One region of the Micromonospora sp. ANENR4 genome, then DNA from elsewhere that is predicted to be linked to it. Evidence: riboswitches for the same ligand, from Rfam matches in the RefSeq annotation. Region 1 holds a riboswitch; each other region holds the start of a gene.
The links. Region 1 has a riboswitch for cyclic di-AMP ahead of IRY44_RS05465 (transglycosylase family protein). Riboswitches for the same ligand answer to the same signal wherever they lie in the genome.
Positions count from the first base shown of each region.

Region 2: another riboswitch for cyclic di-AMP. It lies ahead of IRY44_RS14285 (C39 family peptidase); the one in region 1 lies ahead of IRY44_RS05465 (transglycosylase family protein).
Region 3: another riboswitch for cyclic di-AMP. It lies ahead of IRY44_RS02575 (hypothetical protein); the one in region 1 lies ahead of IRY44_RS05465 (transglycosylase family protein).
Region 4: another riboswitch for cyclic di-AMP. It lies ahead of IRY44_RS22600 (hypothetical protein); the one in region 1 lies ahead of IRY44_RS05465 (transglycosylase family protein).

Region 1 covers NZ_JADKYQ010000002.1:485,832-489,910, forward strand. Annotated here, with positions in the region: gene IRY44_RS05450 (SDR family oxidoreductase) at 1-203, opposite strand, end outside; gene IRY44_RS05455 (helix-turn-helix domain-containing protein) at 235-711, opposite strand; gene IRY44_RS05460 (LLM class flavin-dependent oxidoreductase) at 759-2,321, opposite strand; cyclic di-AMP (ydaO/yuaA leader) riboswitch at 2,493-2,638, shown strand; gene IRY44_RS05465 (transglycosylase family protein) at 2,637-3,281, shown strand; gene IRY44_RS05470 (YbaB/EbfC family nucleoid-associated protein) at 3,467-3,916, shown strand; gene IRY44_RS05475 (M4 family metallopeptidase) at 3,992-4,079, opposite strand, start outside.
Region 2 covers NZ_JADKYQ010000007.1:169,692-173,770, forward strand. Annotated here, with positions in the region: gene IRY44_RS14270 (acyltransferase) at 1-657, shown strand, start outside; gene IRY44_RS14275 (hypothetical protein) at 738-1,082, shown strand; gene IRY44_RS14280 (hypothetical protein) at 1,215-1,979, shown strand; cyclic di-AMP (ydaO/yuaA leader) riboswitch at 2,288-2,430, shown strand; gene IRY44_RS14285 (C39 family peptidase) at 2,636-3,469, shown strand; gene IRY44_RS14290 (alpha/beta fold hydrolase) at 3,722-4,079, shown strand, end outside.
Region 3 covers NZ_JADKYQ010000001.1:529,654-533,732, reverse strand. Annotated here, with positions in the region: gene IRY44_RS02580 (carbonic anhydrase) at 1-262, shown strand, start outside; gene IRY44_RS02575 (hypothetical protein) at 320-1,348, opposite strand; cyclic di-AMP (ydaO/yuaA leader) riboswitch at 1,352-1,483, opposite strand; gene IRY44_RS02570 (YibE/F family protein) at 1,638-2,912, opposite strand; gene IRY44_RS02565 (SHOCT domain-containing protein) at 3,076-3,285, opposite strand; gene IRY44_RS02560 (metal-sensitive transcriptional regulator) at 3,411-3,710, opposite strand; gene IRY44_RS02555 (heavy-metal-associated domain-containing protein) at 3,791-3,997, shown strand; gene IRY44_RS02550 (hypothetical protein) at 4,034-4,079, shown strand, end outside.
Region 4 covers NZ_JADKYQ010000013.1:31,768-35,846, reverse strand. Annotated here, with positions in the region: gene IRY44_RS22620 (BON domain-containing protein) at 1-195, opposite strand, end outside; gene IRY44_RS22615 (hypothetical protein) at 355-759, opposite strand; gene IRY44_RS22610 (STAS domain-containing protein) at 1,179-1,538, shown strand; gene IRY44_RS22605 (SRPBCC family protein) at 1,640-2,092, shown strand; gene IRY44_RS22600 (hypothetical protein) at 2,118-3,197, opposite strand; cyclic di-AMP (ydaO/yuaA leader) riboswitch at 3,202-3,332, opposite strand; gene IRY44_RS22595 (cation diffusion facilitator family transporter) at 3,477-4,079, opposite strand, start outside.

The DNA of each region.
Region 1 (4,079 bases):
CCGGCCCGCTCCGCGGCGGCGGCGACCGACGCGGGGTCGGTGACGTCCAGGCGCACCGGGGTAACGCCGGGCAGGTCCACGGTGTCCGGGTTGCGGGCGGCGGCCCAGACGGTGGCGCCGCGCGCGGCGAGTTCGGCGGCCAGGTGCCGGCCGAAGCCGCGGTTGGCGCCGGTGACCAGGGCGGTGCTTCCAGCGATCTTCATGTGTCGCTCCGAGGTGTGGTGAGGGAGGGAGTCAGGCGGACAGCAGGCCCGGACCGGGCAGGACGGCGAGCTCACCGGGCGGTACGTCGTGCCCGGCGTCGCAGCGCAGCCGGGCGTGCACCGGGGCGCCACACTCGTCGTGGGCCACCCGGACCGCCGGGCCCGCCTCGTCGGCGGCGTACGTGTCGCCCCACTGCCGCAGCGCGACCAGCACCGGGATCAGGTCGCTGCCCTTGGCGGTGAGCACGTACTCGTCGCGGGTGCGCTGCCCGGGCTCGCGGTAGGGACGCCGGTCGAGCAGCCCGTCGGCGACGAGCTGCTTGAGGCGAGCGGCGGCCACCGGCTCGCTGACGCCGACCCGCCGGGCGAAGTCGTCGAAGCGGCGGGTGCCGAACGACGCCTCCCGCAGCAGGAGCAGCGTGGTGCGGTTGCCGACCACCTCCAGCGCCCGGGCGATCGAGCAGTTGGCGGTGGACCAGGAGTCACGCTGCGCGAGGAGGTCCGTCATGGCGTCAACGGTACCCACCTGACTTAGGAAAGCAAAAGCCAGCTACCTCACAGCTGGCCGGGGAAGAATCCGTGCCGGGCCAGCGGCTCGACGATCTGGTGCTCCTCGTACGACAGGTGCGACAGCAGCGTGTCGGTGAGCAGGTCCACCGCCTCCTGGAGTCCGGTGAAGTCGCCGGGCCGGCGGACCAGCTCCACGAGCGCCCGGTCGACGCTCTCCACCACGCCGTGGATCACCACGTGCTCCTCCTCCAGGCGGTCCAGCACCGCCGCCAGCCCGGCCTCGGAGCGGCGCAGGTGCGGGAAGATCGAGGCGTCCTCCAGCCCGTGGTGCTGGGTGACCATCGTGCAGTACGCCGCGCAGTACGCCCCGAGCGTCCAGTTGTTCTGCCGCATGGTCATCTCGTTCAGCGCGGCCCGCGCCCGGCCCGGCGTGACAGAGCCCTGCTTGACCTGTTCCAGCAGGTCGCGCACCTGGGCCAGCTCCTGGCGCAGGTGGTCGTGCACGTCCACCAGGTGCTGGCCGGCGGCCTGTCCGCGGGCCGGGTAGACGTGCCCGGCCGGCGGCGGCGGGGCGCTCGGGCGGGTGGACTCGTCCCACGGGCGGCGCGCGCTCAGGCGTACCCCCGGGTCGGGGGTGGGGGTGACGCCGAGCGTGCTCGGGCCGCCGGCGGAGGTCTGCTCGTCGGCGGCCGTGCGGGTTCCGCCGGCGGGCGCGGCGCGCTCGGCGGCGACCAGCTCCCGCACGGCGGGCGCGACCTCCTGGCCGAAGATCTGGATCGCGCGCGGCTCGTCGCTGCCGAGGATGAACGTGGTGATGCCGTGCTCCAGGGTGAGCCCGGCCAGCTCCTCCACCCACTGCTCCGGCGGCCCGGCCAGGAAACCGGCCGACGAGCGGGCGAACGTGCCGGTCACGTTGAGCATGCGGCGGATCGCGGCCGGGTCGCGTCCCGCGGCCGCCGCGCCCTCGTCGACCAGCGCGTTGAGGGCGGGCAGCTCGTCGGGGCCCTTCGGCAGGTACGACAGGGACGGCAGCCAGCCGTCCGCGGCGCGGCCGACCAGGCGCAGCATGCGCGGCTTGTACGCGCCGACCCAGATGCCCACCGGGTGCGCGGGCGCCGGGCCACGCTTGGCGCCGACCACCCGGTAGTGCTCGCCGTCGACGCGGATCATGCCGCGACGGTCGGTGTCCCAGACCTCGCGGATCACCCGGATCGCCTCGTCGAGGGCCTCGACGGCGGCGCCGGGGGACAGGCGTCGCCCGCCGGCCGCCTCGATCGCGTCCCAGAACGCGCCCGCGCCGAGCCCGAGCTCGACCCGGCCGCCGGTGAGCAGGTCCAGGCTGGCGACGCTGCGGGCCAGCACCACCGGCTGGCGCAACGGCAGGTTGAGGACGTTTCCGGCCAGGCGGACACGTTCGGTCGCGGCGGCCACGTAGGACATCAGCGTCCAGGTGTCCAGGAAGCCCGGCTGGTAGGGGTGGTCCTGGAACGTGACCAGGTCCAGCCCGACCTGCTCGCAGAGCCGGGCCAGCGCCACCACCTGGTCGGGCTGCGCGGCGGCGGGGGTGATGAAGCCGCCGAAGGTCAGCTCGTGTCCGTGATCGGTCATCCGTCAAGCCCTCCCGTGATCTTGCCTGGCCCTGCCACCGTAGCGCCGCCGCCGGTCGCCCGGCCGGGTGAAGAGCGTCACAAGAAGTGGACGATCGTCGCAAATCGCTCCTAGCGTCGGTTTCGTTCGCAGACGCGGACACCGAGTGCCGGAAACGCCAAATCCCGCCGCCGGCCCCGGTAACCGAACCTCGTGCGGGAGCGGGGGAACCACACGTTCCACGGTGCATCGTCACCTCGGGGTGAAGCCGCCACCGGCGGCCGGGCTCCTCGGCCCGAACCCGACAGCTCACCTCGTCGGCGTGGAGGAATCCACATGGCAACTGAATACTCAGCCCGAAGCCGCCGTACCGCTCTCGGGGCGGTCCTGGCCGGCGCCGCCGTCGGCGCCGCGACCCTCTTCGGCCCGGCCGCTCCGGCCAGCGCGGGCGTCAACTGGGACGCGGTCGCGCGCTGCGAGTCCGGCGGCAACTGGAAGATCAACACCGGTAACGGCTACTACGGCGGGCTCCAGTTCTCCCGCGCCACCTGGAACGGCTACGGCGGCCAGAAGTACGCCGCGCGCGCCGACCTGGCCAGCCGGTCCGAGCAGATCGCCGTGGCGGAGAAGGTGCTGCGCGGCCAGGGCATCGGCGCGTGGCCGGTCTGCGGCAAGAAGGGCGGCTCGGCGAGCGCGGCGACCCGGTCCGAGCGGGCGACCACGAAGGCGGCACCGAAGAAGGCGGCGCCGAAGCGGGCCGCCGCGACGAAGGCCGCGCCGGAACGCGCCACGACGAAGGCGGTGCCGCGGCCGTCCTCCGCTGCCGGGACGTACGTGGTCCGGCGCGGGGACACGCTGTCGGAGATCGCCGTGGCGCAGCGCGTCGACGGCGGCTGGCGTGCCCTGCACGAGCGCAACCGGGCAGTGGTCGGCGACGACCCGGGCCTGATCTTCCCCGGTCAGCAGCTGCGCCTGCGCTGACCTCGTCCGAGCGCCCGGCCGGTTCGCCCCGGCCGGGCGCTCGGCCGTCCGCGACACGCCGCGTGGCCGGTGTCCGGCCTGCTCGCGGGGCCGGGACGCGACCCGGACCGGCCGGTGACCGCGATTCGTCGGAGCCGGTTGCTAGGGTCACGCATGCTCGGCTAAGACGTGAAGAAAGCGCGGATATGACCAACGACCCGTTCTCGGCGGCCGCGAGCATCGACGAGCTGCTGACCCGCACGCAGCAGGCGCTCACCGCGATGCGCTCCCGGGCCTCGGCGCATGCCGACGGCGAGCCGGGTGAGCTGCTGTTCGCCGAGGGCACCGCAGCCGGCGGCCGGGTTCGCGCGGTCGCCGTCCAGGGTGGCCGGCTCGAGTCCGTGACGATCGACCCGGAGCTGGCCGGCGAGCCCCTCGACGTCCTCTGCGGACACCTCGTCACCGCCGCCAACGCCGCGCTGTCCGAGCTGGACGACCGGGTCAGCGCGTCGGCCCGGGCCGACGCCGACGCGCTCGCCGCCCGCCTCGGCAACATGGGCGACCAGGCCGAGCTGTTCGGCCGCGCGATGCACGAGGCGGCCGCGCGGATCCACCGCGACCGCGGTGCCGGGTCCCGGGCCGGGCGCGCGGTCTGACCCGACCGCACACGCCCCGGCACGACGAGGCGGCCGGCCGCCGGGAGGACGACGACCGGCCGCGCTACGCCACTGTCAGCTCAGGGTGACCGCGGTGTCGTCGACGACGAAGGACGTCTGCAACGAGCTGTCCTCCACGCCGGTGAACGAGATGGTCACCGTG
Region 2 (4,079 bases), on a different contig from region 1:
CAGCTCGTCCCGGAGGAGCAGCGGTGGTGGTTCACCCAGATCTTCCCGGTGACCCGCTCGCTGGAGTTCTGGATGGGCGTGGCCGCCGCCGAGCTGATGCGCCGGCACCGCTGGCGTGGCCCGAACCTCGCCGTCGCCACCGGCATCTTCGTCACCACCTGGGTGGTCGCCGCGCTGTGGATCCCGGCCGAGTTCTGGGCGGCGCTGCTCGCTGTCGCGTACCTCCTGGTCATCGCCGCCGCGGCGGACGCCGACGTGCGCGGCCGGCCCACCCCCTGGCGGTCCCGGGCGATGGTCTGGCTCGGCGAGGTGTCGTTCGCCTTCTACCTGGTGCACGTGCTGGTCATGGTCACCGTGCTGCGGCTGACCGGGCACTGGGGGACCGGCCTGCCCGGCTGGCGCGGCCCGCTCGCGGTGCTGGGCTTCCTGGTGATCACGCTCGCGCTGGCCGCCGCGCTGCACCGCTGGGTGGAGACACCGATGATGCGCCTGCTCGGCCCGTCCCGCCGGGCCCGCGCGGCGTCGCCCGCACCGGCTGTGCCGGCTCCGCGCACGCCCGCCGAGGCCGCCACCGGGCCCGCCTCCGACGGGGGCGCGGCGTCCGTCACCGGTCCGGCCGAGGACATCGAGTACGCCGGGCGGCGTCGCCCGCACTGACACGCGCACACGTCGGCCGGTCGATCCGCGACACGCCGTACGGCGGTGCGTTCGTGGGGGTTCGGCGGTAATTTGTACCCGTGCTTCCGATCGCGCTCACCTGCCCCGTGTGGTGGGTGGCGCGCTGGACCGCCCGGATGCTCGCCAGTCTCGCCGTGGTCGTCGCCTGTTCGTTCGGCGCCGCCACGCTGCCGGCCGGTGTCGCCGCTGCCGCCCCGGCCCCGGCGGTCGCCGTCTCGGCGTACCCGGTCACGGGCACCTCGACCGCCGTGCGGCCGGAGGTCGACCGCGTGGCCGAGCGGCAGGCCCTCCCCGCCGGGGTGCCGGCGCCCGCGCCCCGGGCAGCCGCCCCGGCCGCACCGCAGCCGGTCCCGGCCGGACGGGCCGCCGCACCGGCCGGCCCGCGGGCCCCGCCCGCCCGCTGACCCGCTCACGGGCCGCGCCCGTCCTCCGCACCCACTCGCACGTCATCCCCGCACCCGCCCCGGCGGCCACCGGCCCGCCCCGGCGAGGTCGTGCGGGTCCTCCCGCCAGGTCCTTCCCGTGAGGTGCCGACCATGTCCCAGACCGCTCTGTACCACTTCCTCACCTCCGTGCCCGAGGCCGCCGCCATCTGGTCCTTCCTCCTGCTGCTCGCCCTCGGCCTGCTCGCCGCCCTCGTCGCCCGGCCCGAACGCGACCCCGTGCCGGAGGCCGCCCCCGAACCGGCCGACGCCGACGCCGCCCGCCGCGACGACCTGATCCGGTACGCCGAGGAGGTCGCGGTGGCCGCCGCCGGAGCCGCCCAGACGGCCCGTCGCCGCCGGGAGCGGTGGCTGGCCGCGCAGGACGAGGCGGACCGGGCCTGGACCGCGTACGACGAGGCGGACGCCGCCGCCCGCCGCCTCGCCGGTGCCGCCGCGCTGCCCGCCCCGCGCACGCCGCGCACCCCCGCCGAGTACGCGGCCCGGGAGCGCTGGCTGCACCACGCCGCCATGACGGCGCACTGGCGGGGCGACCTGACCGCCCGTCAGCTCGCCGACGTGCTGGCCCGCCGCAACGGGTGGGATCCCCGCCGGCACCCGGCCGAGCAGGAGATCCTGCTGGCCCGCACCGTCCGGGACGGGCGCCGGGCCGGATGGGAGAGCGCCGCCGCGCGGGAGCGGACGGCCTGGCGGGACGCGGAACTGGCCGCCGAGGCCGCCCGGACGCTCGCCGCCGAGGCGTACGCGGCCACCGCCGCGCTGCGGCCCGCCCCGGCGTACCGGAGCGCGACGGCGAGCGCCGTGCCGGTGGCCGCGACGGTCCGCAACGCCCGCTGGCGCCCGGCCCGGGTCGGCTGAGACGACCGTCTCGACCGAATCGTTACCCGGAATATGGTGAGCCCGGTCACCCGGGCCGCCGAAACGGGCGCCGGGCGCAGAACGGGTCATCGAGTCCCGCGATTGCCGGTCGGGTGCTCGCCGTCTGTCCGCTTTCCGCCGCCGGGCGCCGTCGAAACTGCTTGTCCCATTGAGCGAAGTCAGTAACCGGGTGTTCCGAAATCCGTTACCGCGGATCACGTTTACGCAGGTGGGAGCGCTTGGCATGGGACATACCCACCGGTAGTGTCGGCGCGTCCGATGCGGTAATCGATCGCCGACGGCGACGCCGCACCGACCCGCCTAATCGTGTTCCACGAACCGGGGACCCATGAGCACCATCGGGGTGAATCCGCGGGCCGACGGCCCGCGGTAGGGCGTACTTCCCGCCCGAATCCGTCAGCTAACCCGGTCGGCGGCCACGGAAGGAGCAACCCCTCTTGCCCACCCCTCGATCGTCCCCCCGCCTCCACGGCGAAGCGGTGCCCGCGCGCGCCTGACGCGCGACCGGCAACCGCCCCCTGGGCGCCCGGCATCACGGGCGTTCCCGATCCCCCGGCCATCCGGCCCCGCCAGCACGTGTGAGTTCCTCCGCGTGCCGGGCCGGCGTGCGCCGCTCACGCCCCGTGGAGGATTTCGTGAAGCACCACCTGAAGCGTCAGCTGCGACGGATCGTCACCGAACGCCCGTACCAGATCATCGCCGGATCGGCCGCCGCGCTCGTGCTGGCCGCCGGTGCCGGAACCGTCGCCACCGCCGGTGACGACGCCCCGGTCCAGGAGAACACCGCCGCGGTCGCCGACCTCGGCTCCGCCCGTCTCGGCGAGCAGCCCGCCAGCCGCGGCGAGGCCCGCATCGCCGTACCGCCCAGCGCCTCCGCCGCGCCCAGCGCGTCGCCGAGCGCCTCCCCGTCCGCGAAGGCCACGGCGGACCCGGACACCACGCCCAAGGCCAAGCCGAAGCCGCCGTCGAGCAAGTCGCTCGACTACGACTACCAGGCGCAGATCAACTACTTCTACTGCGGCCCGGCCGCCGTGCGCAACGCGCTCAGCGCCGCCGGCATCGAGCGCAGCCAGGACGCGCTCGCCGGTCCTCTCGGCACCACCGAGATGGGCACCAACTCCGCCGAGGACACCACCCGGGTGCTCAACCAGCAGGTCAAGGGCAACCCGTACCGGACCCGCATGATTCCCGGCTCGGCCACCCCGGCCCAGATGGACCGCCTCCAGGCCGACGTGGTCGAGGCGATCAGCAACGGCCGCGGGGTCGTCGCGAACGTCGCCGGTACGGCCACCGACACCAACGGCGGCTGGCACTCGTTCCCGGGCGGCCACTACGTCGCCGTGGTCGGCTACAAGGACGACGGCCGGACCGTGCGGATCGCCGACTCGGCCGACCCGTCGCTGCCGTCGTACTGGGTCACCACGATCGACCTGGCGCACTGGATCGCCAGCCGCGGCTACTCCGCCTGACCGTCCCGCACACCCGAAGGCCGGCACCCCACCCGGGGCGCCGGCCTTCCTCGTCCCGCCCCCGCCCTCACGCCGTCTTGGCGCGCCGATCTTGGACTTGTGGCACCCAGTATGCCCGGCTCGCCCGCTATGGAAGGTGCCACAACTCCAAGATCGAGGGTGAGGGCGGCGTGTGGGCGGCCGGAGCCGCAGCGAGGGGGTCGGCGGGGTTCGGTCTCGCGTGTCCGGGGCGGGCGGTGGCAGACTGCGCCAATGGGCGATGCGACGGGGAAGCGGCACCTGATTCTCCTGCACGGCATGGGTGCCACCGGCGAGGTGTGGCTGCCCTGGGCGCCGCTGCTGGAACGCCGCTGGCCCGGCCGCTGGCTCGCCCCCGACCTGGCCGGTCACGGCTGGTCACCGCCGCTGCCCGGCTACTCGTTCGAGGCGCTGGCCCAGCGCGTGGTGGACGGGCTCGGGCCGGTGCGGCTCGGCCCCGACGACCGGCTGGTGCTGCTCGGGCACTCGCTCGGCGGGGTGGTGGCGCTGGCGCTCGCGGCCCGGCAGAGCGGGCTCCCGGTCGACGCGGTGGTCGGGCTCGGCATCAAGGCGGTCTGGTCGCCGGCCGAGC
Region 3 (4,079 bases), on a different contig from region 1:
GGACGCGGTCTCGCCGAGCCTGCTGCGAGCCGCCCGCCAGGGCGTCGAGGACCTCGACGGCATCATCGACGTCCACATCGCGCAGACCGTGGAGACGCTGCTGGCCCGGTCCGCCGTGCTGGCCGAGCGGGTGGCCGCCGGGCGCTGCACGGTGGTGGGCATGTCGTACCGGCTCGCCGGTGGCGAGGTGCGGACCGTGGCGCAGTCCCCGGCCCCGCTGCCCGCCCCGGCCGCGCCCGCCGACCCGGCGCTGGCGGGCTGACCCGTACGGACGAGAAAAAGGGCCGCCCTCGGGCGGCCCTTTTTCGTGGTGCCCGGATCAGAGCAGCGACATGTGGACGTGGTCGGTGTGGTTCGACGGCCCGCTGTACGAACTCCAGCCGGTGGCCGGGAACCAGATCTGCCGGTTCCAGATGACGTAGTAGATGCCCAGCCGGTCGGCGTTGCGGATGAGGAACGCGGCCACCTCGTTGCCGTACCGGCGGGTGTCGTTGTTGTGCCAGGGCGCGAAGCCGCTGTTCTGGAGCGACCAGTCGCACGCCTTGCCCTTGGGGTGCTCCCACGGCCCGCCGGGCCGGTAGCAGCCCACGAAGCGCTTGAAGCCGGCGCGCCGGACCTCCTTGTACGCGTGCAGCGTGCGCGGCGTGACGCAGCCCGAGGTGGTCGGGTCGTCCTCGCTGCACGACTCGGCCTTCCACCCGCCGTCGGAAGTGCGGCCGGGAGCGATCTTGGCGACCGGTGAGGTGGCGGAGACCAGGCCGCCGGTGAAGCCGAGACCGCCGACGAGCTTCAGTGCGCGCTCGGCCTGCACCTTCTCGCGCTCCATCGCGTTCTTCTGCTTCTCCTGCTCACGCACCTCGGCGTCGAGCGCGATCTTGGCCTGCTCGGCGCGGGTCTTGACCGCGTTGATGGCGGCCAGGCGCTGCGCGTTGAGGAGGTTCAGCTCGTCCAGGGCGTTGACCCGGCGGACGAACGAGTCGGGGGAGTTGCTCTCCAACAGCATCGCCATCGCACCCATCCGGCCGGTCCGGTAGGACTGGGCGGCGAGCTGGTTGACCTGCGGGCTGAGCGCGTCGAGTTCGGCCTGTGCCGTCTTCACCTCGGCCGCCAGCCGCCGCTGGCGGTCCTGGGACTTGGCGAGCTTCGCCTTGGCCTGGAGGAAGTTCCGGTTGGCGGAGTCGATCGCCTCGGTGATGAGTGGCGGATCGCCGTCCTCCTCGTGGCCCGAGGGGGTGCCGGGGGCCGCCGCGGCGGGGGCCGCGGTCGCCGGGTTCGGGCCGGCCAGCACTGCTAGCGAGGCCAGCACGGCCACCACGGGTGTCAGCCAGCGGCGCAGGGGTGCCGTCACAGTGTTCCCTTCCGTCGGCCGCCGACCGGGTTAGCTGACGGGTTCGGGACGGAAGTGGCCCCTACCGCTGTCGCGGATTCACCCCATGTACCTGGTTCCCCGGTTCGCCCGTGGGCGATTGGGCGGCGGCACCGCTGGCGCCGGTGCGCGCCTTCGGCGGTGACCGGCAGCGAGGTTACCTGACAGCACTCGTGAGGATCTACGTCCGGAAGCCGACCAATAGCGAGATTTCGCCGTGGCACACCGTGACCAGCGTCGCGTTTAGATTCGATGGTCACGCTGCGGAGTGTCACCATGCGGCCTCCGTACTCTTCCCGCCGCCGAGCGCCTCCAGTGCGTCGTCCCGTCCGGCCGGCGGCCGGGGCGCGGCGGGCGCCGGCTCCGCGCCGGGCGAGCGCCGCCCGGCGGTGGTCACGATCGCGGCCAGTCCGGTCGTCAGCGGTACGGCGGCGATCAGGCCGAGCGTCGCCACCGCGCTGCGGACGATCTCCTGGGCGAGGAACTCACTGGTGAGGATCTCGCTCACCGGGCGGGAGTCGGCGACCAGGAGGAGCAGCAGCGGCAGTGAGGCGCCCGCGTACGCCAGCACGATGGTGTTGACGGTGGACGCGATGTGGGCCCGGCCGACCCGGGTCGCGGCCCGGTAGAGCTGCCGCCGGGACAGTCCGGGGTTGGCGTGCGCCAGTTCGGTGACGGTGGCCGCCTGGGTGACCGTGACGTCGTCCAGCACGCCCAGCGAGCCGATGATGATGCCGGCCAGAAGCAGTCCGTGCAGGTCCACGCCGCCCTGGAACATGGACAGCGTGGTGGCGTCCTCGCTGCCGAAGCCGGTCAGGTGGGTGGCGGACGTGGCGAGCAGGCCGAGCACGCCGGTGACCACCAGGCTGCCGAGCGTGCCGAGCACCGCGACGGACGTCTGTGCGGTGATCCCGTGGGTCAGGTAGAGCACCACGAACATGATCAACGCGGCGCCGACGATCGCGACGAGCAGCGGCGGCTGGCCGGCGCCGATACCAGGCAGCACGAAGCCGAGCAGGATGGCGAAGCTGGCCACCAGGCCGCCGAGCGCGGCGAGCCCGCGCCACCGGCCGAACGCCACGATCGCGGCGGCGAACAGCACCATCAGCCAGATCAGCGGCGTACCGCGCTGGTGCTCGGCGATGTTGTAGGACTTCACCGCCGGGTCGGCCGGGTCGGTCAGTTCGACCAGGACGACCTCGTCGCCGACCGCGACCCGGGGCGCGCCCGGCCCGGCCGGGATCGGCGTCTCGACCTGCCGGCCCGCGTCCGGGCCCTGCTCGGCGGTGACCGTCACCGTGCCGCACGGGCCACCGCCGCCCTCCGGGGCCTCCGGCGTCGGCGGGCAGGGCTCGGTGACCACCCGGGTCACCGTGCCGTGGTAGCGGGGGACGTCCGCGCCGCCGACCGGCTCCCGGTCCTGCCGGGGCCAGAGCACCAGCGCCGCGATCACGGTGAGCGCGAACAGCGGCACCACCACGGCGACGAGCAGCCGTCGTACGCCCGGCGGCGCGGCGGGTGCGGGGCGGGTGTGGTCGGCACCCATGAGGTCTCTCCCAACGGTCGCGGCGACGCCTGGTCCGCCGGACCGGTCTGGTCACCCGGCCGGGGCGGACGTGTCGACCACGTCCGGGTCGTCGCCCGCACATGGTAGGCAGCCCGGCCGTCCGGTCCCGCACACCGTGGCCGTTGACGCTCGCCCCGCGTGGTCAGGCCAGGCCGGCCCGGCGTCGCCGGTACTCGTCCTCGTCGATCTCGCCACGGGCGTACCGCTCGTCCAGGATGCGCCGCGCCGTCGTCGGGCCCAGGTACTGCGGGCCGGTCCACCGCACGGCCGCCCAGACGAGCCCCGCCAGCACGGCGAGCACCAGCAGGGACCAGATCCACATCCAGCCCATCATCGGGCTCTGCCACATCATCGGGCCGCCCTCCGTCCGTCACCGCGGGTCCGCCGGGCCGGCCTGCCCGCCACGTCGACGGTACGTCCGCCCGGGTGCGCCGGCACGGGTCGATGTGCCCTGGTCCGAGGGTCGGAGGTCCCCGCTCAGCCGCGCTTCATCAGGCGGCCGACGGCGGCCATCATCTCGGTCGCCATCTCGTCGGCCCGGCCCTCGGCGGCGCCCTCGTGCATGCAGTGCCGGGCGTGGCCGTCGAGCAGACCCAGGCCGACCTTGTCCAGCGCCGCCTGGATGGCCGAGATCTGGGTCAGCACGTCGATGCAGTAACGGTCGTCCTCGACCATCTTCTCGATGCCACGGACCTGGCCCTCGATCCGGCGGAGCCGGGCGAGGAGTTGGTCCTTGCTGGCGGTGTAGCCCCGGGTCGGGCTGGACGGCGCGGTCATGAAACCGAGGATAGCGTACCCCTCGGGGGTATGCTAACGTTCGGAACGTACCCCTGGGGGGTATCAGATCGGAGGGCGAGATGGAGACCACCTACCAGGTGAACGGCATGACCTGCGGGCACTGCGTCAACTCGGTGAGCACCGAGCTGAGCGCACTTCCGGGCGTCACCGACGTCCAGGTCGACCTGGCCGGCGGCCGGGTCACCGTCACCAGTCAGAACCCGCTGGACGTGGACGCGGTCCGCGCGGCGGTCGACGAGGCCGGCTACGACCTCGTCGGTGCGTGACGGGTCCGGCGGACCCGCGACAACCGAGGAGACACCATGAACACGGCGACGAAGCTCAGCGGCTTCGCGCTCGGCCTCGTGG
Region 4 (4,079 bases), on a different contig from region 1:
CCGGGCGACCCGGTGCGCGGCCCGCTCGGCGGCCCACTTCTTGGCGTAGCTGTCGACCCGGCCGGTGAGCGTCACCACGCCCTCGGTGACGGTCACCCCGATCTCGTCCGCGCCGACCCGCGGTTCCCAGGTCAGCTCGTCGAGCACGGCGGACTGGATGTCCCGGTCGGTACGGGTGATCGTGTCGGTGGTCATCCGGCTCTCCCTCCCGTCGATCGCGGCACGGGCACGTGGTCCCGCACCCGCGATCCTGCGCGCGTCCCGGGTGAGCGGCCCTCGCCCGGTCCGGGTGAGGCAGCACGACGGCCGCCCCGGAACCTCCCGGGGCGGCCGTCGTCGAGTCGTACGGGCGGGTCAGCCGTCCAGGCCGGCGGGCGAGTTCGGCCGGTCCACGTCCACGAACTCGATCTCCTCGGCGGCGCGGTCCCGGCTGCCGGCAGCGCGCGCCGCGGTGCCGGCGGCCCAGCCGATCGCCGCGCCGGTGAGCGCCGCCGCGATCAGCAGCGTCCAGGGCAGGGCGGGCCGGCGGCCGGCGAGCGCGTCGAACGCGAGGGACGCTCGGCGGCGTGCCTCGTCGGCGGCGGAACCGACCAGGTCGGTGGCGTCGTCGGCCAGGCCGGAGGAGCTGCGGCGGGCGGTCCGGGTGGCGTCGCGCACGCTGTCACCGGCGGAACCGACGGCGGAGAGCAGGTTCTGCCACGCCTGGTCGGCGACCCGCTCGGCCTTGCCCCGGCGGTCCAGCAGGTTGGATCCGAACATCGTTCTACCTCCTCGGGTGCCGAAGGCCGGCGGCCACTTCGGACTCCGGTGTCCATCCGGCGGGTTCACTGTCTCGGGCAGTGCCCCACCGGCGCACGCGGCAAACCCACGGGGTGGTGCCGGGCCGTGAGCAGCGAACGGGACGAACCACCCGAACGCGCCGGGACCGGTGCCGACGGGACGTGCGTGCGCCAGCTACCCTGGTCGGCGGATCGGCGGGCCCGCCCGGTCGCACGGTTGGCCGCGGCCCGCCGTACAGGGGAAACTGGAACCCGGAGGTCCGGATTGGGTACGCCCAGGTGTGCCCAGTTCGCGAATTGCTCATCCCGGGGGGTGGCGACCGGGCCGTTGGAGGAATACTCTCGGTCGCGGCCCGCGTACTGATGAGGCGCCCGTCATGGGCGAGTGGAGGTGCTCGCGTGAGCCTGTCGATCGTGAAGTCGGTGCGGCCGGGTGGTGTCGTCCAGATCGCGCCCCGTGGGGAGATCGACGTCGACACCGCGTACGAGGTGCGGGAAGCGATCGCCGAGGTGCTCGCGAAGGGCCGTCCCGCGCGGATCGAGCTGAACATGCGGCTCGTCACGTTCATCGACTCGGTCGGTATCAGCGCCATGGTCGCGGGTTTCCAGACCTGCGAGGTCAGCGGCGTCAAGCTCGTGGTCACCGAGCCGAGCCGGTTCGTGCACCGGCAGCTCTGGGTGACCGGCCTGCTCGGCCTGTTCGGCGCGCCCGAGCCGTGGTTCGCCGACGACACCCCCGAGGTGCTGCCCGGCGCCTGAGCGCCGTTCACACCCCCTGCGGCCAGGGGACCTTCTACCCGTTGCCAGTCCGGCGTCGGTACGGGACGATCGTCGCGACGCACGACGGCGAGGGGGCCCGCTTGCAGAGCAGCGACAGCTTCAGCTACACCGTGCAGGCCCGGTGCACCCGGGCCGAAGCGGTGGCCCTGCTGGGTGACCTGAGTCGCCAGGGTGAGCTGCATCCGCTGATCGTCCGGGTCCGGAAGCTGCCGGCCCGGCCGGGCGCGCTGGCCAGCTATGCGATCACCGACCGGCTGCAACTCGGCCCGCTGCACTTCCCGGTCACGTACCAGGCGGACGTGCTCGTCGCGGGCGAGGACGAGGTCGTCACCGTGGCGCGGCAGCAACCCGCGACGACCGTCCGCAACCACACCCGCCTGCGCGACGAGCCGGACGGCACGGTACGCATCGACGTGGAGATCACGCTCACCGCGCCGGCGCCGCTGTTCGGGTACGCGTTCCGCCAGGCCCGGGCGGCTCACCTTGGCCTGGCGGCTCGCCTCGGCGCGACCCTGGAGGGCCGGCCGGTCTGATCCGGCCGACCCTGCAGGGGCGTGCTCAGTACACCGACAGGTGCACGTGGTTGGTGTGGTCGCTGGACGGGTCGCCGTTGCCGCCGCTGTACGACTTCCACCCGCTGCTGGGCAGCCAGATCTGCTTGAACCAGATCACGTAGAGCACGGCGAGCGGGTCGGCGTTGCGCACGAAGTACGCGGCCAGGTTGTTGCCGTACGTCCGGTCACCGCCGGTGGCCACGCCGCCGAAGCCGCTCTTCTGCGCGGCGAAGTCGCAGGCCCGCCCCTTCGGATGCTCACCCGAGCCGCTCGGCCGGTGGCACGAGACGTACCTGGTGAAGCCGGCCGCCTTCGCCTGTTGCAGCGCGTGCAGCGTGCGCGGCGTGATGCAGCCGTTCGCCGGCGTCGGGTCGTTGACGCTGCACGACTCCGACGGCCAGGAGCCGTCCGAGTTGCGCGGCGCCGGCTTCGCGTTCTTGCTGGAGGTGCCCTGGACGCTGCCGCCGCCGCCGCTGCTGCTGCGCGACGCGCGGTCGTTCGCCACCTCCAGGGCGCGCTCGGCCTGTTCCTTGCGCTTGGCCATCACCGTCACCTGCTTGCGCTGCTCGAGGATCTCCCCGTCGAGCTGGGCGCGGGTGCGGGTGGCCTCGTCGCGGGTGGCGATCAGGTCGCGCAGCGTGCGGTCCTCGTGCGCGGCGACCTGTTCCAGGGCGGCGGCCCGGTCCATGAAGCCCTCCGGGCTGCTGCTGCCGAGCAGCGCCCCGGCGGTGCCCAGGCGGCCGTTGCGGTACGCCACGACGGCGATCTCGCCGACCTTGGCGTCGCGGACGGCAAGCTCGGCGCCGACCGTCTTGAGCTGGTCGTTGAGCTGTTTCTGGCGGGTCACCGACCGGTTCAGCGCGGCCTTCGCCTCCAGCCAGCCCTTGCTGGCCGCGTCGAGCTGGGCGCGCAGTTCCGGCGTGCCGCCCTCGTCGTCGCCGCCGGGCGCGGCGGCGAGCAGGCCGGTCGCCGGCGCCGCGGAGGCGGGGGAGACCGGAACGGTCGCGACGCCGAGGGTCAGCGTCGCGACGAGCAGGGCCGCCAACCGGGCGGCCGTCCGTCGTACAGGTGCCACTGGGGGCATTCACACGTCCTTCCGTCAACGCCGACCGGGTTAGCTGACGGGTTCGGGACGGAAGATCCCTACCGCTGACGCGGATGCACCCCACGTACGTGGTTCCCCGGCTCGTCCCTGCGGACGATTAGGCGACGGCCGCCCCACCGGGGCCGGGTGGCGTCCGCGGGTGCGGCCGCGACCGAGACTACCGGCGCTGCCCGGGCGCGGCTCCGTCGAGCAACGCCACTAGGCGGGGCAAAACCGGCATAAGACTACATTAGTCCCAGTGATTTAAGCGTGTCCTAATCACCACTCGGTCTTGCCGCACACTCCGGCCGACGCTCCGGGTTCGACCTGCAACGTGGCGTGATCGATGGAGAAGTCCTCGTGCAGGGCGGCCCGCGCGGCGGCCAGCACCCCGGCCGGGTCCGCGCCCGGGTCGGTGGTCAGGTGCGCCGAGGCCACCTCCATGCCCGAGGTGAGGGTCCAGACGTGCAGGTCGTGCACCTCGGCCACGCCCGGTACGGCGGCCAGCCGGTCGTGCACGGCGGTGACCTGGAGGTGCTCCGGCGCGGCCTGCACCAGGATGCGCAGCGCGGCCCGGCCGAGCCGCCAGGTGCGCGGCAGGATGAACACGCCGATGCCGACGGCGACGAGTGGGTCGGCCCACCACCAGTCGGTGACCGCGATGACCAGCGCGGCGGCGATCACGCCGAGCGAGCCGAGCAGGTCGCCGAGCACCTCCAGGTACGCCCCGCGCAGGTTGATGCTCTCCTTCGACCCGGCGCGCAGCAGCGCGAACGCGACGATGTTGGCGAGCAGGCCGAGTACCGCCACCACGAGCATCGGTCCGGCCAGCACCTCCGGCGGCTCGCCGAACCGGCGTACCGCCTCGACCAGGACGTAGAT